Regions from separate parts of the Nonomuraea sp. NPDC049152 genome, predicted to be linked through region 2. Evidence: riboswitches for the same ligand, from Rfam matches in the RefSeq annotation. Region 2 holds a riboswitch; each other region holds the start of a gene.
The links. A riboswitch is a leader RNA that binds a small molecule or an ion and turns the genes downstream of it on or off. The one in region 2 is predicted to bind thiamine pyrophosphate.

Region 1 (3,269 bases), on a different contig from region 2:
AGCCGTCCCGCCTGCACCGCGGCCCGCATCGCCGACGCCATCAGGTCGGGCCGCTGCGCCCGGGTGACCGCGGTGGCCAGCAGCACCGCGTCGCACCCCAGCTCCATCGCCAGCGCGGCGTCGCTCGCCGTGCCGATGCCCGCGTCGAGGATCACCGGCACCGACGCCGCCTCCACGATCAGCTCGATGTTGTGCGGGTTGCGGATGCCGAGCCCCGAGCCGATCGGCGCGCCCAGCGGCATCACCGCCGCGCACCCGGCCTGCTCCAGCCGCCGCGCCAGCGCAGGGTCGTCCCCGATGTACGGCAGGACCACGAACCCGTCGGCCACCAGCCGCTCGGCCGCGTCGAACGTCTCGATCGGGTCGGGCAGCAGCGTCCGCTCGTCGTTGATGACCTCCAGCTTCACCCAGTTCGTGCCCAGCGCCTCGCGGGCCATCCGCGCCGTCAGCACCGCCTCACCGGCCGTGAAGCATCCCGCGGTGTTCGGCAGGACCTTGATCTGGCGCGAGCGCAGCACGTCGAGCACGGACCCTCTGGCGCCCGGGTCCAGCCGTCGCATGGCGACCGTGGTCAGCTCGGTGCCCGAGGCGACCAGCGCCTGGTCGAGCACCTCGAGGGAGGGCGCGCCACCCGTGCCCATGATGAGTCTGGAGGCGAACTTCTCTCCAGCGATGATCAGCTCATCCACCCTGCACCGCCGTGAGGATCTCGATCCTGTCGCGGTCGGCCAGCGCCGTGGTCGCCCACGTGCCCCTGGTGACCACCTCGTCGTTGACCGCCACGGCCACACCTGTGGTCTGCGCGGTCAGCCGCTGGACGGCCTGGGCCACCGTGGTGCCGTCGGGCACGTCGTGCGGAGCCCCGTTGATCGTCACGTGCATCAGATACTTCCTTGTCCGGCTGTCTGGAACCGCTGAGGCGAGCACAGGGCGGCCAGTTCGCCCTCCTCGCCGTGGAGGAGCGCGGTGGTGAGCGGGGCCAGCAGCACGCCGGCCCTGTGGTGTCCGGTGGCGAGGGCGAGGCCGGGGCCGTACGGGCCGATGAGCGGCAGGTTGTCGGGGGTGCACGGCCGCAGCCCCGCCACGATGTCGGCCACCTGCAGCTCGGTGACGCCGGGGACCAGCTCTCTGGCGTCGCGCAGCAGCTCGTACAGGCCGCCGGCCGTCACGCTGGTGTCGAAGCCCAGCTCTTCCTGGGTGGCGCCGACGACGAGCTCGCCGTCGCCGCGCGGCACCAGGTAGATGGGCGAGCCGTGGACCATGCCGCGCACGCACCTGCCGAGCAGCGGGGACGGTGAGCGAAGGCGCATGATCTGGCCCTTGACGGGGCGCACGGGCAGGCCGGTCAGCTCACCGCTCCACGCGCCGGCCGCGAGCACTACCCGCTCCCCGAGCAGGACGTCGCCCGGCGAGCCCGCGGAAGGACCGGGGAGGCCGGTCGAGGCGCCGGGGGAGGGCGGGGCCAGCCGTACGCCCACGACGGCCGAGCCATCGCGGACCAGCTCTGTCACGCGCCGCCGCACCAGCGGGACGCCCGCCCGCTCCAGCGCGGCCAGCAGGGCCGCGGTGACGCGCCTGGGATCCACCCACGCGTCGCCCTCGGCCAGCACGCCGCCCCTGACCGACGGCGCCAGCATCGGCTCCAGGCGGCGGCATTCGCGCCCCGTCAGCCGCCGCACCGGCAGCCCGAGCTTGTCCATGAACGCGGCCAGCTCTTCGAGCGCCGCCATGTCGTCGCCGCCGAAGGCGAGATCCAGGGTGCCCTGGGTGCGGTAGTCGAGGGCGAGCCCGCTGTCGGCCTCCAGCTCCGCGGCGAAGGCGGGCCAGCGGCTCAGCCCCGCCAACCCCAGCCTGAGCAGCGGCTCCTCGGTGTAGGAGACCTCGCTGACCGGGGCCAGCATGCCCGCGGCCGCATGAGAGGCGCCGGAGGCGGGGGCAGGGTCGATCACCGTGACCTTCGCGCCCGAGCGGCCCAGACGCCAGGCGACGGACAGGCCGACCACGCCGCCGCCCACGATCAGATCCATCTCGCTCCCTTCGCCGGCATGATCCGGATCAGGTGTCTTGCGGTCGAAGGCCCGTCAAAGCCTTCCTCTCAGCCCGGTACGGCCGGACTCCCGCGCGTCTTCTCCGAACAAGCCTACTCAAGCCCCGGGCCCTGGTCGTCAGCGGTGGATTGGTTAAGGTCATGAGCGTGAATCATGTCGTGGTTGTGGGCGCGGGTCTGGCAGGCATACGCAGCGTCGAGGCCCTCAGGTCTCGCGGATTCAGCGGCAGGATCACGCTGATCGGGGAGGAGCGGCACCGGCCCTACGACCGCCCGCCCCTGTCGAAGGCCGTGCTGCTCGGCGCGGCCGACTCGAGCTTCGTCGACGCCGACCTCGACGCCATGCGGGTCGAGCACAGACCGGGGGTGTCGGCCAAGGGGCTGCGCGACGGCGTCGTCGAGACGACCGAGGGCGAGATCGCCTACGACGGCCTGGTCATCGCCACGGGAGCCGAGCCGATCAGGCTGCACGGCGAGGGGCACCAGCACGTGTTGCGCACCCTCGACGACGCCCTGACCCTGCGCGCCGGCCTGGTCGAGAACGCCAAGGTCACGATCATCGGGGCGAGCTGGATCGGCGCCGAGGTGGCCACCGCCGCGCGCAAGGCCGGCTGCGAGATCACCGTCCTGGAGGCCGGCCCCACCCCGCTCTCGCACGTGGTCGGCCGCGAGGTGGGCGCCGACACCATCCCCTGGTACGAGGGCATGGACCTGCGGCTCGACACCATGGTCTCGTCCGTGGACGAGGGAGGGGTGACGCTGGTCGACGGCGGCTTCGTCGAGGCCGACGTGGTGGTGTCGGGCATCGGCGTCCGCCCCGCCGTCGAGTGGCTCGCGGGCTCCGACATCGACCTGCACAACGGGGTCGTCACCGACGAGCACCTGCGCACCTCGCTGCCGAACGTCGTCGCCGTCGGCGACTGCGCCGCGTGGTGGTCGCGCCGCTTCCACACCAGGCTGCGCGTGGAGCACTGGGACACCGCGCTCAACGCCCCCGAGGTCGCCGTGGCGACGCTGCTGGGCGACGATGCCGTGTACGATCCGGTCCCGTACTTCTGGTCGGAGCAGTTCGGTCACATGGTGCAGTACGCGGGCCACCACGCGGGGGCCCGCCTCCTCCGCCGTGGCGACCCCACGGCGGCCAAATGGTCGGTCTGCTGGTTGACCGACGAGGACAGGCTGGCGGGGGTGCTGACCGTCAACAGGCCTCGCGACCTCGTCC
Region 2 (3,269 bases):
GGCAAGATCCTGGCCGACCGCCGGATGTCGAAGCTGCTCAAGTAGGTGCTCGTCAGGCGACGAACGGGGGCCGGCCGGTCTCGCTGACCAGCGGCTTGCCCGCCATCTCCCACGACTGCATGCCGCCGCCGATGTTGACCGCGTCGCGGCCGACGTGGTTCAGCCACGCGGCGGCGTGCGCGGAACGGCCGCCGACCCTGCACACGACGTAGACGGGGCCGGACGGAAGCTCGTCGACGCGGGCCTGGAGCTCGCCGAGCGGGATGTGGGTGGCGTCGGGGGCGTGGCCCGCCGCCCACTCGTCGTTCTCACGGACGTCGAGCAGGAAGGCGCCGGCGGGCATTTCGGTCACATCGATTTCGGGAACGGTCATGCCTACCATTCTCGCGGACCCGCCGCACCACATCCTCCAGAAGACGCCGAGGTGGGAGGGGGTGGTTGCCAAAAAGGGCCGAGGTGTCATATTTCGGCGCAAACTAGAAACCGCGGGAGCTCGGGCATGGCCGGGCTGAGAGGGTGACCCCCACGCGTCGCCGACCGCATGAATGGCTCATTTCAGCACCGTGTCCAGGATCCGCTGTTCCGCCCCGCCCTTGACCGGCCGGTCGCGGAACTCGCTGACCTGCCTGTCTGTGCAGACGATCGCTGCGTGACTCGCGCACGTTATCCGGCACCCAGGGGAAGGAGTTGCGATCATGGGGGAATGTTCAGACGGAGGATCTTGGTGGGTGCGGCGCTGGCCCTGCTGGCGAGCGCGCAAGGCTGCAGTACGGGGCTCACCGCAACGGGAACCGCGACGAGCGAGACCAGGGTGGCGAGCGAAATCCCCCAGGGTTTCCTCCTGGGTGAGCCATATGCCAGGAAGACGCCTACCACCTCACCGGACGAGCCCGAGGAGAGCTGGGTGAAACTCAACGACAAACTGTCCGGCCCGCTCGAGGTCGGCGCCTGCGGCACCGAGAGGGACGCGGAAGGGCGTACCGACATGCGAACGATCGTCTACACCACTTCGGCCCCCGAGTACGGCAGCGAACAGCTCGCCCTCTATCGGAGCAAGGAGGCTGCGAGCGAGGTCATGGCGAGGCTGCGGGAGTGTGTCAAGAGCGTGAACCCCACCGGGAGGGTACTTGAGGGCATCGGCGACGAGGCCATCTGGGTGGCGGGAGAGCGCGACCTGGCAGTCTCGTACGACATGAAGGTCGGCGCGGTGGCCGCCCGCCGCGGGAGCGCCCTGTTCGTCTACACCTCCTCTGATGAATCGGTGCTGGACGGCCCGGACGACTTGCCTGTTTCCGCGCGCAAGATGGCAGAGAAGGTCTGTACCCTCCAAGGAGTTTGCGACTAAGCCAGTGTGTGCCACTGTCCTCAGGGGGCCGCGGTGCCGTTCACCCCCGCGCGAACCCGGACGACCTCGACAGGGCGTCAGCCGTGGCGGACTATGACGGAAGTACTGCGAGTCCTCCGAATCCTCCGAGCGAGCCAAACCCGGTATGGCGGGCAGGCGAGCGAGGCGGGTGCGCTGACCGGCGGCGCCCACGCGCCAGGTGTCGCGGAAGCCGGGAGCGGAGAGCCGCAGGGGTGGTTGAACGCGGACAAATGGTGCATCATTGGGGCGCGAGCTGGGCAGATCCCGGCCGCACTCACAAGTCCAAACCGCGGGAGCTCGGGGCAACCGGGCTGAGAGGGCAACTGCCGTTGCCGACCGCATGAACCTGTCCGGGTAATGCCGGCGTAGGGAGCGTGTGATGACGCATGTCGTCGACCCGAAACATGCCGAAGTACCGCTGACACTCGACGAGGCCCCGCCCAGAACGCTGGGCGTCCTCGACCAGGGCGCCTTCTGGGCCAACCTCGGGGTCAGCCTCCTCGGCTTCTCCTTCGCCCTCTTCCTCATCAACCCGCTGCTCGACGACAACCCGCTGACCATGACGGCCGCGGTCACCGCGACCGTCGTCGGCAGTCTCATCGGCACGGCCATGGTCGGTCTGGCCGCCATCCCCGGCGTCCAGACGGGGAAGCCGGCGATGGTGCTGCTCAGGGGCCTGTTCGGGGCCAAGCTGTCCTACGTGCCGACCGTGCTTAACATCATCCAGATGCTCGGATGGGGCGCGTTCGAGCTGTGGGTCATCTCCATGGGAGCCCAGGCGATCTTCGGTGACGCCGTGCCGTACGCCGTCTGGGTGGTCATCGCGGGTGCGATCACCACCGGGCTGACGATCTACCCGCTCGGCGCGATCAGGCTGATCAGGCGGGTCGTCACGGTCGGCGTGATCATCTCGACCGTCTGGTTCGCTGTGACGCTCCTGCAGAGCGCCCCCACGCAGACCGGCGGCAGCTGGGACGCCTTCGCTCCCGCCGTCGACTTCGTGATCGCGCTGTCGGTCTCCTGGGTGCCGCTGGCCGCCGACTTCGCCAGGCACTCGCGCAGCAGCTCGGCCGCCTTCACCGGCGTGGTGAGCGGCTACACGATCGCGCAGGTCGCGTGCCTGGCCATCGGCGTCTACGCGGTCGCGATCGCCGGGCAGGACGCCGTGCTCAACGACCCGACCACGGTCTTCGGCCCGTTCGTCGCCGCCCCGCTGGGCGCGCTGTTCTTCGGCGTCCTGGTGCTGCGAGAGACCGACCAGTCGTTCGCGAACGTCTACTCCGTGGCCATGTCGCTGCAGAACCTCATGCCGCGCGTCGACCGGCGGCTCTTCTCGGTGGCGATCGGGGTGCTGACCATCGGCGTGGCGCTCCTCGTCGACGTCAACTCCTACAGCGCCTTCCTCAGCATCATCGGCGCCGTCTTCGTGCCGATGCTCGGCGTGCTCGTGGTCGACTACTTCGCGCTCGGCAGCGCCAAGACCTGGAACACCAGCGAGAACGCCCCTTCCCGCTGGCTCATGACCATCCCGTGGGCGCTCGGGTTCTGCGCGTGGTGGCTGCTGGCCGCGCCGTCCACGATCTCGTGGTGGGCGGCGATCTGGGACGGCATCCGCGCGGCGCTCGGCTTCACCCGCCAGCCGTGGATGAGCGCGGCCGTGGGCGCGTTCCTGGTCGCGGGCCTGGTCACCCTGATCATCGGCCTGGTAAGGCGGCGGCGCTAGCCCTCGACCCGCAGCAGACGTTCGAGCGCGGTGGGCCCGCCGGGGTAGCCGTCGCGATCGGCGACCCGGTGGCAGGGCACGATCACGCACACCGGGTTGCCGTTGAGCGCGTTGCCGATCGCGCGGAGCGCCTGTGGCCGTCCGATGCGGGCCGCCAGGTCGCCGGTGGTGGTGCTGGTG
Region 3 (3,269 bases), on a different contig from region 2:
TCGTAGCCGGGCGCGATGTCGGTGACCAGGGGGCCGAGGGTGTAGAACGGGGCGTCGTCGCAGAGCTCGCGCTGCAGGTCCACGTTCTCCTTGATCTTGTGCATCGGCACGTGGCCGGGCCCCTCGATCATGACCTGGACGTCGTGCGCGTGGGCGAGCCTGGTGAGCTCGCCCAGCGTGCGCAGCTCGGCGAACTGCGCCTCGTCGTTGGCGTCGGCGATCGAACCGGGCCGCAGCCCGTCGCCCAGGGAGAAGGCGACGTCGTAGGAGGCGAGGATCTCGCACATCTCCTCGAAGTTCTCGTACAGGAAGCTCTCGCGGTGGTGCGTCAGGCACCACGCGGCCATGATCGAGCCGCCGCGCGAGACGATGCCCGTCTTGCGGCCGACGGTGAGCGGCACGTACGCCAGCCGCACGCCGGCGTGGACGGTGACGTAGTCGACGCCCTGCTCGCACTGCTCGATGAGCGTGTCGCGGTAGACCTCCCACGACAGGTGCGCGGCGACCCCGTCGACCTTCTCCAGCGCCTGGTAGAGGGGGACGGTGCCGATGGGGACGGGGGAGTTGCGGATGATCCACTCGCGGGTGGTGTGGATGTCGCGGCCCGTCGACAGGTCCATGACCGTGTCGGCTCCCCAGCGGATGGCCCAGGTCATCTTCTCCACCTCCTCCTCGACGGAGGAGGTGATGGCGGAGTTGCCGATATTGGCGTTGATCTTGACGAGGAAGTTCCTGCCGATGATCATCGGCTCGCTCTCGGGGTGGTTGACGTTGGCGGGAATGATCGCCCTGCCCGCGGCCACCTCCGCGCGGACGAACTCGGGGTCCACGCCCTCCCTGACGGCGACGAACTCCATCTCCCTGGTCACCACGCCCCTGCGGGCGTAGGCGAGCTGGGTGACGGGCGCGCCCGCCGCCCTGAGGGGGTCGCGGCGCGCACCGGCGAACAGGCTCGTGCCCGCGCGCTTCCACGCGCGCTGGTCGCGGTAGCCGTCGTCGAGGGGCTGGACGTGGCGGCCGCCGTACCTGGCGACGTCGCCGCGACCGAGGATCCACTCCTCCCGGACGGGAGGCAGGCCGCGGGCGACGTCGGTCTCCACGCTCGGGTCGGTGTAGGGGCCTGAGGTGTCGTAGACGGTGAAGGCCCTTCCGTCGCTCAGGTCGATCCGGCGCATGGGAACCCTGAGCTCGCCCTGGTAGATCTTGGAAAAACGCGCGCCACTCATCGCGCAACTCCCTTCGCCGGCATTACCCGGAGCAGGTTCTGGCGGTCGGCGGCTGTAGCCGTCCTCTCAGCCCGGTCACACCGGGCTCCCGCGTTGGTCGGCGCAACCGTAACCCGATCACCGGGGTGCCGCGCAACCCCCCGATTGCTTCGGGTGCCCGAAATGCCAGGGCCGGACTGGGCCGGGCTCAACAGGGTCTTACGCCGAAGCGTGCGCTGGTTGGCGACGCAGTAGGGTCGCAAGCGTGAGTGAAACTTCCGCCCGTTCGTCAGCGGAGGACCGGATCTGGACGGTTCCTAACCTGCTGAGCTTCCTGCGTCTCCTCGGCGTGCCCGTGTTCCTTTGGCTGGTTCTCGGACCCAAGGCGGACGGCTGGGCGATCGGGCTGCTCATGGTCGCGGGGTTCACCGACTGGCTCGACGGCAAGATCGCCCGCGCGTGGAACCAGACCAGCAGGCTGGGCCGCCTCATCGACCCGGCCGCCGACAAGCTCTACGTCTTCGCCACCCTCGTCGGTCTGGTGCTCAGGGACGTGATCCCCTGGTGGCTGGTCGCGATCATCCTGGCGCGGGAAATCTTCGTCGGATGTTTCTTTCCCGTGCTCCGCAAATACGGTTACAAGGCACTGCCCGTGCATTTCCTTGGCAAAGCAGCCATGGCCAATCTGATGTACGCCTTCCCGCTGCTCTTCCTGGCCTCGCACACCGGCTCCTGGTATGCCGATATTGCGAGGATTATCGGATGGGCGTTCGCCATTTGGGGAACAGGTCTGTACTGGTGGGCGGGCGTGTTGTATGTGGTACAGGTGCGTCAGCTCGTCACCACTGCCAAGGGGGAGCTGCGCGAACCCGGGCAAACTGCGACGAAGGAGTGATCGGGTGAAGGCGGTCGTCATGGCAGGCGGGGAGGGTACACGGCTGCGGCCGATGACCGCGAACCAGCCCAAACCCCTGCTCCCCGTTGTCAACCGCCCGATCATGGAACACGTGCTCCGGTTGCTGCGGAAACACGGCCTGACCGAAACCGTCGTCACGGTCCAGTTCCTGGCCGCGCTGGTGCGCAGCTACTTCGGTGACGGCGACGAACTGGGCATGCGCCTGCACTACGCCACCGAAGATCTTCCCCTCGGTACGGCGGGCAGCGTCAAGAACGCCGCCGACAAACTCCGCGACGACCGCTTCCTCGTCATTTCCGGCGACGCCCTGACCGATATCGATTTATCGGACATGATCCGATTTCATCGTGAGAATTCGGCCCTCGTCACTATCGGTCTGACGCGCGTCCCCAACCCGCTCGAGTTCGGGATCATCATCGTCGACGATCAGGGCAGGGTGCAGCGCTTCCTCGAGAAGCCCACCTGGGGCCAGGTCTTCTCCGACACGGTGAACACCGGCATCTACGTCATGGAGCCCGAAGTCCTCGACGACGTCCCCGCGGGAGAGGCCGTCGACTGGTCCTCGGACGTCTTCCCCCGCCTGCTCGAACGCGGCGCGCCCATCTACGGCTACGTCTCCGACTGCTACTGGGAGGACGTCGGCACCCACGAGAGCTACCTCAAGGCCCAGGCCGACGCGCTGTCAGGACGGGTCAAGCTCGACATCGGCGGCTTCGAGATGTCGCCGGGCGTCTGGGTCGGCGAGGGCGCGGAGGTGGACCCCGAGGCCGTCCTGAAGGGCCCGCTGCTCATCGGCGACTACGTCAAGATCGAGGCGGGGGCCGAGCTGCGCGAGTACACCGTGCTCGGCAGCAACGCCGTCGTGCGCGAGGGCGCCTTCCTGCACCGCGCCGTCGTCCACGACAACGTCTACATCGGCCCGGGCGCCCACCTGCGCGGCTGCGTCATCGGCAAGAACACCGACGTGATGACCGGCGCCCGCATCGAGGAGAACGCCGTCGTCGGCGACGAGTGCGTCATCGAGGCGGAGGCCTACGTCTCCAGCGGCGTCAAGATCTACCCCTTCAAGACCGTCGAAGCGGGCGCGGTCGTCAACACCAGCGTCATCTGGGAGTCGCGCGGCCAGCGCAGCCTGTTCGGCCCGCGCG

Region 1: linked by a shared signal. The riboswitch ahead of AB0B45_RS01425 (FAD-dependent oxidoreductase) and the one ahead of AB0B45_RS43995 (cytosine permease) in region 2 are both predicted to bind thiamine pyrophosphate.
Region 3: linked by a shared signal. The riboswitch ahead of thiC (phosphomethylpyrimidine synthase ThiC) and the one ahead of AB0B45_RS43995 (cytosine permease) in region 2 are both predicted to bind thiamine pyrophosphate.

The regions. Positions count from the first base shown of each region.
Region 1 is NZ_JBEZDO010000001.1:299,431-302,699, reverse strand. Features, by position in the region: gene AB0B45_RS01435 (thiazole synthase) at 1-689, opposite strand, end outside; gene thiS (sulfur carrier protein ThiS) at 682-882, opposite strand; gene AB0B45_RS01425 (FAD-dependent oxidoreductase) at 882-2,027, opposite strand; TPP riboswitch at 2,016-2,131, opposite strand; gene AB0B45_RS01420 (FAD-dependent oxidoreductase) at 2,189-3,269, shown strand, end outside.
Region 2 is NZ_JBEZDO010000038.1:70,377-73,645, forward strand. Features, by position in the region: gene AB0B45_RS43980 (DNA-formamidopyrimidine glycosylase family protein) at 1-45, shown strand, start outside; gene AB0B45_RS43985 (rhodanese-like domain-containing protein) at 53-382, opposite strand; gene AB0B45_RS43990 (hypothetical protein) at 704-1,345, shown strand; TPP riboswitch at 1,646-1,756, shown strand; gene AB0B45_RS43995 (cytosine permease) at 1,746-3,089, shown strand; gene AB0B45_RS44000 (methylated-DNA--[protein]-cysteine S-methyltransferase) at 3,086-3,269, opposite strand, start outside.
Region 3 is NZ_JBEZDO010000004.1:197,924-201,192, forward strand. Features, by position in the region: gene thiC (phosphomethylpyrimidine synthase ThiC) at 1-1,226, opposite strand, end outside; TPP riboswitch at 1,218-1,328, opposite strand; gene AB0B45_RS09785 (CDP-alcohol phosphatidyltransferase family protein) at 1,471-2,100, shown strand; gene AB0B45_RS09790 (mannose-1-phosphate guanyltransferase) at 2,105-3,269, shown strand, end outside.